DNA from 3 places in the Mesorhizobium sp. M1428 genome. Region 2 is predicted to be linked to each of the others. Evidence: predicted binding sites of a transcription regulator. Region 2 holds the regulator's gene; each other region holds the start of a gene.
What was found. Region 2 encodes HrcA, which represses chaperone genes, less so after heat shock. Its sites were predicted from a motif close to GTTAGCACTCNCNNNNNGNGAGTGCTAAC; they were not measured.

Region 1 (3,274 bases), on a different contig from region 2:
GATTAGAAATCCATACCACCCATGCCGCCCATGCCGCCGCCGCCCATGCCGCCAGGCATGCCGCCGCCAGCCGACTCCTTCTTCGGAGCCTCCGCGATCATGGCTTCGGTGGTGACCAGCAGGCCGGCGACCGAGGCCGCGTCCTGCAGAGCCGTGCGCACAACCTTGACCGGATCGACGATACCCATGGCGATCATGTCGCCATATTCGCCGGTCTGGGCGTTGTAGCCGAAGGTCGCGCCCTTGTTCTCAAGGATCTTGCCGGCAACGATCGATGCTTCCGCACCGGCGTTGGCCGCGATCTGGCGGGCCGGAGCCTGCAGCGCGCGACGCACGATGCTGATGCCCGCGGTCTGGTCGGAGTTGGCGCCGGTTGCCTTGATGCTCAGCGAAGCGCGCAGCAGTGCGACGCCGCCGCCGGGAACGATGCCTTCTTCGACGGCCGCACGGGTCGCGTTGAGGGCGTCATCGACGCGGTCCTTCTTTTCCTTGACTTCCACTTCGGTCGCACCGCCGACGCGGATGACGGCAACGCCGCCCGCCAGCTTGGCGAGACGTTCCTGCAGCTTCTCCTTGTCGTAGTCCGAGGTGGTCTCCTCGATCTGCTGCTTGATCTGGGCGACGCGGCCCTGGATCTCGGCCTTCTTGCCGGCACCATCGACGATGGTGGTGTTCTCCTTGGAGATCGACACCTTCTTGGCGCGGCCGAGCATGTTGAGGCCGACATTCTCGAGCTTGATGCCGAGGTCTTCGGAGATGACCTGGCCACCGGTGAGAATGGCGATATCTTCCAGCATGGCCTTGCGGCGATCACCGAAGCCCGGCGCCTTGACGGCAGCGATCTTCAGGCCGCCACGCAGCTTGTTGACGACCAGCGTGGCCAGGGCCTCGCCTTCGACGTCTTCCGAGATGATGACCAGCGGCTTCGAGGTCTGCACGACAGCCTCGAGGATCGGCAGCATGGCCTGCAGGTTGGAGAGCTTCTTCTCGTGGAGAAGGATGTAGGCGTCTTCCAGATCCGCAACCATCTTCTCGGCGTTGGTGACGAAGTAGGGCGAGAGATAGCCGCGGTCGAACTGCATGCCTTCGACGACCTCGAGCTCGGTCTCGGCGGTCTTGGCTTCCTCGACGGTGATGACGCCTTCATTGCCGACCTTCTGCATCGCTTCCGCGATCATCGAGCCAACCGAAACATCGCCATTGCCGGCGATGGTGCCGACCTGGGCAACCTCTTCCGAGGTCTTGATCTTCTTGGCGTTCTTGATCAGCGTCGCGACGACGTCGGCGACGGCGAGGTCGATGCCGCGCTTGAGGTCCATCGGGTTCATGCCGGCGGCAACCGCCTTGTGGCCTTCCTGGACAATCGACTGTGCCAGAACGGTCGCGGTCGTGGTGCCGTCGCCGGCGATGTCGTTGGTCTTCGAAGCAACTTCGCGGACCATCTGCGCGCCCATGTTTTCGAACTTGTCTTCAAGCTCGATTTCCTTGGCGACGGTGACGCCGTCCTTGGTGATGCGCGGTGCGCCGAACGACTTGTCGATGACGACGTTGCGGCCCTTGGGGCCGAGCGTGACCTTCACCGCGTCGGCGAGGATGTTGACGCCGCGCAGCATGCGCTCACGAGCGTCGCGGGAGAATTTTACGTCTTTGGCAGCCATTTTTAGCTCCTGGCAGGGGCTTGGATTGAGCCCGAAGATTTAAATGAGGGTGAGGCCGATATTCAGCCGATGATGCCCATGATGTCGGATTCCTTCATGATCAGAAGGTCTTCGCCATTGAGCTTGACTTCGGTGCCCGACCACTTGCCGAACAGGATGCGGTCGCCGGCCTTGACGTCCAGCGGGACGAGCTTGCCGGCTTCGTCGCGGGCGCCGGAACCGACGGCGATGATCTCGCCTTCCTGCGGCTTTTCCTTAGCCGTATCGGGGATGATGATCCCGCCCGCGGTCTTGGATTCGGATTCGACCCGACGAACGACCACGCGGTCATGAAGCGGGCGGAACTTCGACTTTGCCATTTTTTATTCCTCGATGAGAATGGTGAGAACAGTTCCTCCGTCCGGCGGCGCCGGACATGTGGTTAGCACTCATCTTGGTGGAGTGCTAACGTGGCCGTGAAATAGGCTGGCAGCTCGCGTGAGTCAAGGCGCCCGGTGAGCATCATCAGGACAATTGCTTCAAACATGATCATTGACTAAGTCAACTAAATCGCTGATCTTGCCGGGAGGAGGATGCCATGACCATTCATCATCACCCAGGCAAGGAGCGGATCGACGCGGTGCGGGCTTTCAACCGCTTCTACACTCGCCAGATCGGGCTGCTCGACGAAGGGCTGCTGAAAAGCACTTTCTCGCTGACCGAGGCGCGGGTGCTCTATGAACTGGCGCATCGCGATGGCCTGACCGCCACCGACCTTGCGCGCGATCTCGGCCTCGATGCCGGTTATCTCAGCCGGCTGCTGAAGAAGTTCGAGGAGCGTGATCTGGTTGAGCGCGCCACGATCGAGGCGGATGCGCGGCGCTCGTCGATCGCGCTCACCAAGGCCGGGCGGCAGGCTTTCGCGCCGCTGAACCAGGGCTCGCACGACCAGGTCGCGGCTTTGCTCGAACGGCTTTCGGTTGCCGAACAGGACAGGCTGGTCAAGGCCATGCAGACGGTGCAGCGCCTGCTGGACGGGACCGCCGAACCCAAGATTCCCTACACGCTGCGGCCTCTGCAGGTCGGCGACATCGGCTGGATCATCCATCGCCAGGGTCTGCTCTACGCGCAGGAATATGGCTGGGACGAGACCTATGAAGCGCTGGTCGCCGAAATCCTCGGCGCCTTCGTCAAATCCTTCGATCCGAAATGGGAACGCAGCTGGATCGCCGAGCGGGAAGGGGAGGTCGTTGGCTCGGTCTTCGTCGTGCGCCAGTCGGACGCGGTGGCGAAGTTGCGCCTGCTCTATGTCGAGCCGTCGGCGCGCGGCCTCGGCATCGGCAAGCGGCTGGTCGAGGAATGTGTCGGCTTTTGCCGCGCCACGGGTTACGGGACACTGACGCTGTGGACCAACGACGTGCTCGCCGCCGCCCGCCACATCTATGAGGCTGCGGGCTTCAAATTGACCAACGAGGAGCGCCACCATTCCTTCGGCAAGGATCTGGTCGGCCAGAACTGGGATTTGGAGTTGTAGCAGCGCTGCAGAATTTCGGGCATCGGCCTGCGGCGGTCGCTCAGGTCGCAGGCTTGATGTTTTGGTTCAAGCGAAAGAAATTGGTAGGATCATACTTGTTTTT
Region 2 (3,274 bases):
GGCGTTCTGCTCGAAAGTGGTGCCGGTCTCGTCCGGCTCCGGCAAGCCGTATTCCTTTGCGGACTTCGCTTCTATGCCGAATGGCGCCATCAGATCGGCGAATTCCCGCAATTTGCCGGCGTTATGGCTGGCGACGACGATCTTATGCCCGTCAAGCGAGTGAACAGTTGGCGAATGAACAGCTGGCGAATGCATCAGGTGCCCCAGATTCTTGGCTCGGCGAATTCGATCGAATTGCCCGACGGGTCGCGAATATAGATCGAGCAGCCGCCCTGCGGCCATTCGAACTCGCTTTCGATGGCGATTTTTTTCGCCTCGAGATGCGCTTTCCAGCGTGGGATTTCATCCGCGCTTGCGGCGAAGCAAAGATGGCCCTCGCCGACCGCGCCATGCGGCGGTACTTTGACCTTGGCGTCGGCCGGCGGCGGCACTTTGGTCGCCTCGGCATTGAAGATAAGCAGCACGCCGTCGCCGCAGCGGAAGAAGAGATGCCTGCCATCGACCTTGCCGAGCAGATCGAGCCCGAGCACGCCCGAATAGAACCGTTCCGCGGCAGCAAGGTCCGTCACGTAGAGTGCTGATTCCAGGATTGCGGAAGGAGTCACAGGATCGCCAATCTCATCAATATTGAAGGCAGCTAAGCCACCGCCATTTGCTGCAAGCTGACCAGGCGCTGAATACCTTTCTTGGCGAGCTCCATCAACGCCGCGAACTGCTCTTCCGAGAACGGCTCGCCCTCGGCCGTGCCTTGGATCTCGACGATGCCGCCTTTGCCGGTCATGACGAAATTGGCGTCGGTGCCGGCCGAGGAATCCTCGATGTAGTCGAGATCGATGACCGGCTGACCATCATGGATGCCGCAGGAGATCGCCGCGACATGATCCTTCAGCACCTTGCCCAAGCTCGCCATCTGGCGGGCTTCCATCCAGCGCAGGCAGTCGTAGAGCGCCACCCAGCCGCCGGTGATCGAAGCGGTGCGCGTGCCGCCGTCGGCCTGGATCACGTCGCAGTCGACGGTGATCTGCTGCTCGCCGAGGGCCTGCAGATCGACCACGGCGCGCAGGGAGCGGCCGATCAGCCGCTGGATCTCCAGCGTGCGGCCGCCTTGTTTGCCAGCCGAAGCCTCGCGGCGCATGCGCTCGCCGGTCGAACGCGGCAGCATGCCGTATTCCGCCGTCACCCAGCCCTTGCCGGAGTTGCGCATCCAGCCCGGCACCTTTTCCTCCAGGCTGGCCGTACACAGCACATGCGTGTCGCCGAACTTCACCAGGCACGAGCCTTCCGCATGCTTGGAGACGCCGCGCTCGAAGGAGATGGGGCGCATTTCGTCGAATTGGCGTTTGGAAGGGCGCATTCAGGCTTCTTTCTTTCTTCGGAATCTTGGCCGGGGAATCTTGGCCGGCTTGTAGCCGCACGGGACGTGAGGCGCAAAGGAAAATGGACCGGTTGCGCCGCCGCCGCGGAAGTCTATATCTTCGGGGCGGAGGTTTGGCTCGAAATGACAAAGGCAGTCGATCCCGGCTCGCAGTCGCACGTGCTCCCGTCGCACGCGCTGCAATCGCCCGCGCTTCAATCGCTCGACATGCGTTCGCGCGACATCTTCCGGCGCATCGTCGATTCCTATTTGAGGGATGGCGAGCCGGTCGGTTCGCGCAGCCTGTCGCGCATCCTGCCGTCGTCGCTGTCGCCGGCCACCATCCGCAATGTGATGAGCGACCTTGAGCATCTCGGTCTGATCTATGCGCCGCACATTTCGGCTGGCCGGCTGCCGACCCAGGCAGGCCTGCGCTTCTTCGTCGATGCTTTCATGGAACTTGGTGACCTCTCCGACGAGGAGCGCCGCACCATCGAGGCGCAGGTGCGCGCCTCCGGCTCGGGCGCGACGCTGGAGCATATGCTGACCGAGGCCAGCCAGATGCTGTCCGGCATGTCGCGCGGCGCCGGCCTCGTGCTCGCCGCCAAGAATGAGGTGGCGCTTAAGCACATCGAATTCATCCAGCTCGAGCCGACCAAGGCGCTGGCCGTGCTGGTCTCGCAGAACGGCGACGTCGAAAATCGCGTCATCGATCTGCCCGCCGGCATCACCATCTCGCAATTGCACGAAGCCTCCAACTTCCTCAACGCCCATATCCGCGGCCGCACCCTGGCCGAGGCGCGGGTCGAGATCGCCCGCATCAAGGAAGAGACCAGGGCAGCCCTCGACACGCTGTCGCAGGATCTGGTCGAGAAGGGCCTGGCGGTCTGGGCAGGCGCTGAAAGCGGCGTGCCTGGGCGGCTTATCGTGCGCGGCCGCGCCAATCTCCTGGAAAACGTCACTGCCCAGGCCGACATAGAGTTGTTGCGGCATCTGTTCGAGGATCTGGAGACGCAGGATGGGCTGATCCAGCTTCTCGACCTCGCCGAGGAAGGCCCGGGCGTGCGTATATTCATCGGTTCGGAAAACAAGCTGTTTTCGCTGTCTGGCTCCTCGCTGGTAGTGGCGCCCTATCGCGACAAGGACGCACGCGTCGTCGGTGCGCTCGGCGTCATCGGGCCGACGCGGCTGAATTATGCGCGCATAGTACCGATGGTCGACTATACCGCGCAGCTGATTTCGCGCATGCTGAGCTAGGAGCCGCCGCGGGCCTGCCGCAAGGAGGAGAAAAGAATGGCGCTGGAATCGTTCAAGGCCCAGATCAGTCTGCTGCTCGAAGAAATGATCAACCAGCCAGAGGATCAGCACGAGGTGCAAGAGCAGTTGCGCGAGAAGCTGCAAGAGATGCGGGCGATGGGTTTGCCGCTGCCGGCCGATCTGGTCGCGCTGGAAAAGCGCCTCGACGACGACTTTTACGCCTCTGGCAACTGAACGGGTTCGGCTTCAAATCCTCGTGTGCTGGACGACCGCTTGGAACGATCAATGCCTGATGCCGTTTGCCCTGTTCGAGGCGAATCCCGGAGGACGTTGATGATCCGATCTGGCGGCTTTGCGGCCGTTGCCGCTGCCCTCCTTGTTGCGACACCGGCAGCCGCCCAGCAGGCGGACCAGAATGTGCTCAAAGGCGAAGCCGCGTTCGGCGATTGGCACGCCGACAGGCCTGGCGTCCGCCGCCTGATCGGGCCGCAAGACATGCCGGCAGCCGACCCCGCCCAATCCGCTTCGAACGGCGCCGGCGTGGCGGAACGGCCCGAAAGCGCCAAGCCAGAATTGCCGCCGGGCTTTTCGGCTGAAATGATCGCATCCGGCATCGTCAATCCACGTGTCGTGCGCGTCGCTCCGAATGGCGACCTGTTTGTT
Region 3 (3,274 bases), on a different contig from region 2:
GCCCTTTCCGCTGTAGGTTGATAGGGGGCTGGATTAGAAATCCATACCGCCCATGCCGCCCATGCCACCGCCGGGCATACCAGCCGGCATGCCGCCGCCAGCCGACTCCTTCTTCGGAGCCTCGGCGATCATAGCTTCGGTGGTGACCAGCAGGCCGGCGACCGAGGCCGCGTCCTGCAGAGCCGTGCGCACAACCTTGACCGGATCGACGATACCCATGGCGATCATGTCGCCATATTCGCCGGTCTGGGCGTTGTAGCCGAAGGTTGCCCCCTTGTTCTCAAGGATCTTGCCGGCAACGATCGATGCTTCCGCACCGGCGTTGGCCGCGATCTGACGGGCCGGAGCCTGCAGCGCGCGACGCACGATGGCGATGCCGGCGGTCTGGTCGGAGTTGGCGCCAGTGACGGTGATGGCCAGCGAAGCGCGCAGCAGGGCGACGCCGCCGCCGGGAACGATGCCTTCTTCGACGGCCGCGCGGGTCGCGTTGAGGGCGTCATCGACGCGGTCCTTCTTTTCCTTGACTTCGATCTCGGTCGCACCGCCGACGCGGATGACGGCAACGCCGCCCGCCAGCTTGGCGAGACGTTCCTGCAGCTTCTCCTTGTCGTAGTCCGAGGTGGTCTCCTCGATCTGCTGCTTGATCTGGGCGACGCGGCCCTGGATTTCTTCCTTCTTGCCGGCGCCGTCGACGATGGTGGTGTTCTCCTTGGAGATCGACACCTTCTTGGCGCGGCCGAGCATGTTCAGGCCGACATTCTCGAGCTTGATGCCGAGGTCTTCGGAAATGACCTGGCCACCGGTGAGGATGGCGATGTCTTCCAGCATGGCCTTGCGGCGATCACCAAAGCCCGGCGCCTTGACGGCGGCGATTTTCAGGCCACCGCGCAGCTTGTTGACGACCAGCGTGGCCAGGGCCTCGCCTTCGACATCTTCCGAGATGATGACCAGCGGCTTCGAGGTCTGCACGACAGCCTCGAGGATCGGCAGCATGGCCTGCAGGTTGGAGAGCTTCTTCTCGTGGAGAAGAATGTAGGCGTCTTCCAGATCCGCAACCATCTTCTCGGCATTGGTGACGAAATAGGGCGAGAGATAGCCGCGGTCGAACTGCATGCCTTCAACGACTTCAAGCTCGGTCTCGGCGGTCTTTGCTTCCTCGACGGTGATGACGCCCTCATTGCCGACCTTCTGCATCGCTTCCGCGATCATCGAGCCGACCGACACGTCGCCATTGCCGGCGATGGTGCCGACCTGGGCAACCTCTTCCGAGGTCTTGATCTTCTTGGCGTTCTTGATCAGCGTCGCGACGACGTCGGCGACGGCGAGGTCGATGCCGCGCTTGAGGTCCATCGGGTTCATGCCGGCGGCAACCGACTTGTGGCCTTCCTGGACGATCGACTGTGCCAGAACGGTCGCGGTGGTGGTGCCGTCGCCGGCGATGTCGTTGGTCTTCGAAGCAACTTCGCGGACCATCTGCGCGCCCATGTTTTCGAACTTGTCCTCAAGCTCGATTTCCTTGGCGACGGTGACGCCGTCCTTGGTGATGCGCGGTGCGCCGAACGACTTGTCGATGACGACGTTGCGGCCCTTGGGGCCGAGCGTGACCTTCACCGCGTCGGCGAGGATGTTGACGCCGCGCAGCATGCGCTCACGAGCGTCGCGGGAGAATTTTACGTCTTTGGCAGCCATTTTTTACTCCTGGGCATTTCGCCCGAAATTCAGATTGGATGGTGCGGATGAAAGGCGGCGGCGTGTCAGCCGATGACGCCCATGATGTCCGCTTCCTTCATGATCAGAAGGTCTTCGCCGTTGAGCTTGACTTCGGTGCCCGACCACTTGCCGAACAGGATGCGGTCGCCGGCCTTGACGTCCAGCGGGACGAGCTTGCCGACCTCGTCACGGGCGCCGGAACCGACGGCGATGATCTCGCCTTCCTGCGGCTTTTCCTTAGCCGTATCGGGGATGATGATCCCGCCGGCGGTCTTCGCTTCGGACTCGACGCGGCGAACGACCACGCGGTCATGCAGCGGCCGGAAATTCGACTTTGCCATTTTTGGATTTCCCTGGTGCGGATGTTGAACGGTTCTCCGTTGCCGGAGCGTGGTTAGCACTCACCAGAAGCGAGTGCTAACGCGGCAGTGAGATAGGCCGTAGGCTCCTGCTAGTCAAGACGGAAGAGGGACGGGCGAAGAGCAAAAGAGCGTGGAAGCACCGAGCCTTTTACGTGAACGACGTCGGAGATCGGACATGGATGAGGCGGCTCACCATTTGTAATTGAAGGCTTTATTCATTTGGCACGATAGGTGCAGCGGATGATCCGCAAACGTTGCGCGCGACAAATATGAGAGGTGAGCGCCATCAGGACTCTTGCGGTTAACGGGTCCACTCGGTCTTTACGGTGTTGGCCGCCGCGCGGGCGCCAGGACTCCGGCCATCCCGATAGTCACCAATCCAATCTGCGGAGAACAGGAGGCAAGATGAGAGCGACAGGTCAGCATGAACTCGAATTTGAAATGTTTGGCCGAAGCAACTGCCATCGCCTTGCTCTGGACGGTCACCGCTACGTCGGCGGACGAAGGTATGTGGATGCCGGGCCAGACTGCGGAAGTGGGCGCGGCCATGCGGCGCGGATGGGCTCCAGATCGATCCCGCCCAGCTGGGCCGTTTGGACGCTGACGCGCTCAACGCGATCGTATCACTGGGCGGATGCTCCGCCTCGTTCATCAGTCCACAAGGGCTGGTCGCAACCAATCATCACTGCGTGTTCGAATCCATCCAATACCACAGCAAGGAGGGCCAGGACTATCTCACAGACGGCTTTCTGGCGAAGAGCCCTGGGTGAAGAATTGCCCGCGGCGCCAGGCAGCCGAATCTATGTGATCGAGGACGTGCGGGATGTGACCGCCGAAATGCTCAAGAGCGTCTCGGATAAGCTGAATGAGTTTGCCCGCTATGAGCGGCTCGCCACGAACCGCAAGGCCCTGATCGCCGCATGTGAAGGACAGCCCAATCGCCGCTGCGACGTAGGGGCCTATTATGGCGGCGCCTCCTACTATCTCCAGCAGAAGCTCGAAATCGAGGACGTGCGCCTTGTCTATGCGCCCGCGCTCGGCATCGGTAACCTTCGGCGGCGAAACGGACAATTGGATGTGGCCGCGCCACACAGGCGACTTCGGCTTTTATCGCGCCTATGTCGCTCCTGATGGTTCCTCCCGGCCATATGCGCGCGACAATGTGCCTTACCGGCCGAAGAGTTGGCTACCCATAGCCTGTG

Region 1: a site for HrcA is predicted at 2,079-2,107, ahead of groES (co-chaperone GroES). Genes of this name have one in related genera too.
Region 3: a site for HrcA is predicted at 2,104-2,132, ahead of groES (co-chaperone GroES). Genes of this name have one in related genera too.

What each region holds. Positions count from the first base shown of each region.
Region 1 is NZ_JAMYKT010000014.1:111,581-114,854, reverse strand. It holds gene groL (chaperonin GroEL) at 3-1,658, opposite strand; gene groES (co-chaperone GroES) at 1,721-2,017, opposite strand; gene NKG60_RS20415 (bifunctional helix-turn-helix transcriptional regulator/GNAT family N-acetyltransferase) at 2,236-3,171, shown strand; gene NKG60_RS20410 (FAD-binding oxidoreductase) at 3,212-3,274, opposite strand, start outside.
Region 2 is NZ_JAMYKT010000012.1:51,062-54,335, reverse strand. It holds gene rdgB (RdgB/HAM1 family non-canonical purine NTP pyrophosphatase) at 1-195, opposite strand, end outside; gene NKG60_RS18310 (VOC family protein) at 195-605, opposite strand; gene rph (ribonuclease PH) at 638-1,354, opposite strand; gene hrcA (heat-inducible transcriptional repressor HrcA) at 1,499-2,611, shown strand; gene NKG60_RS18295 (hypothetical protein) at 2,648-2,845, shown strand; gene NKG60_RS18290 (PQQ-dependent sugar dehydrogenase) at 2,945-3,274, shown strand, end outside.
Region 3 is NZ_JAMYKT010000011.1:145,457-148,730, reverse strand. It holds gene groL (chaperonin GroEL) at 34-1,689, opposite strand; gene groES (co-chaperone GroES) at 1,755-2,051, opposite strand; gene NKG60_RS17695 (S46 family peptidase) at 2,666-2,842, shown strand; gene NKG60_RS17690 (S46 family peptidase) at 2,877-3,203, shown strand; gene NKG60_RS17685 (S46 family peptidase) at 3,148-3,274, shown strand, end outside.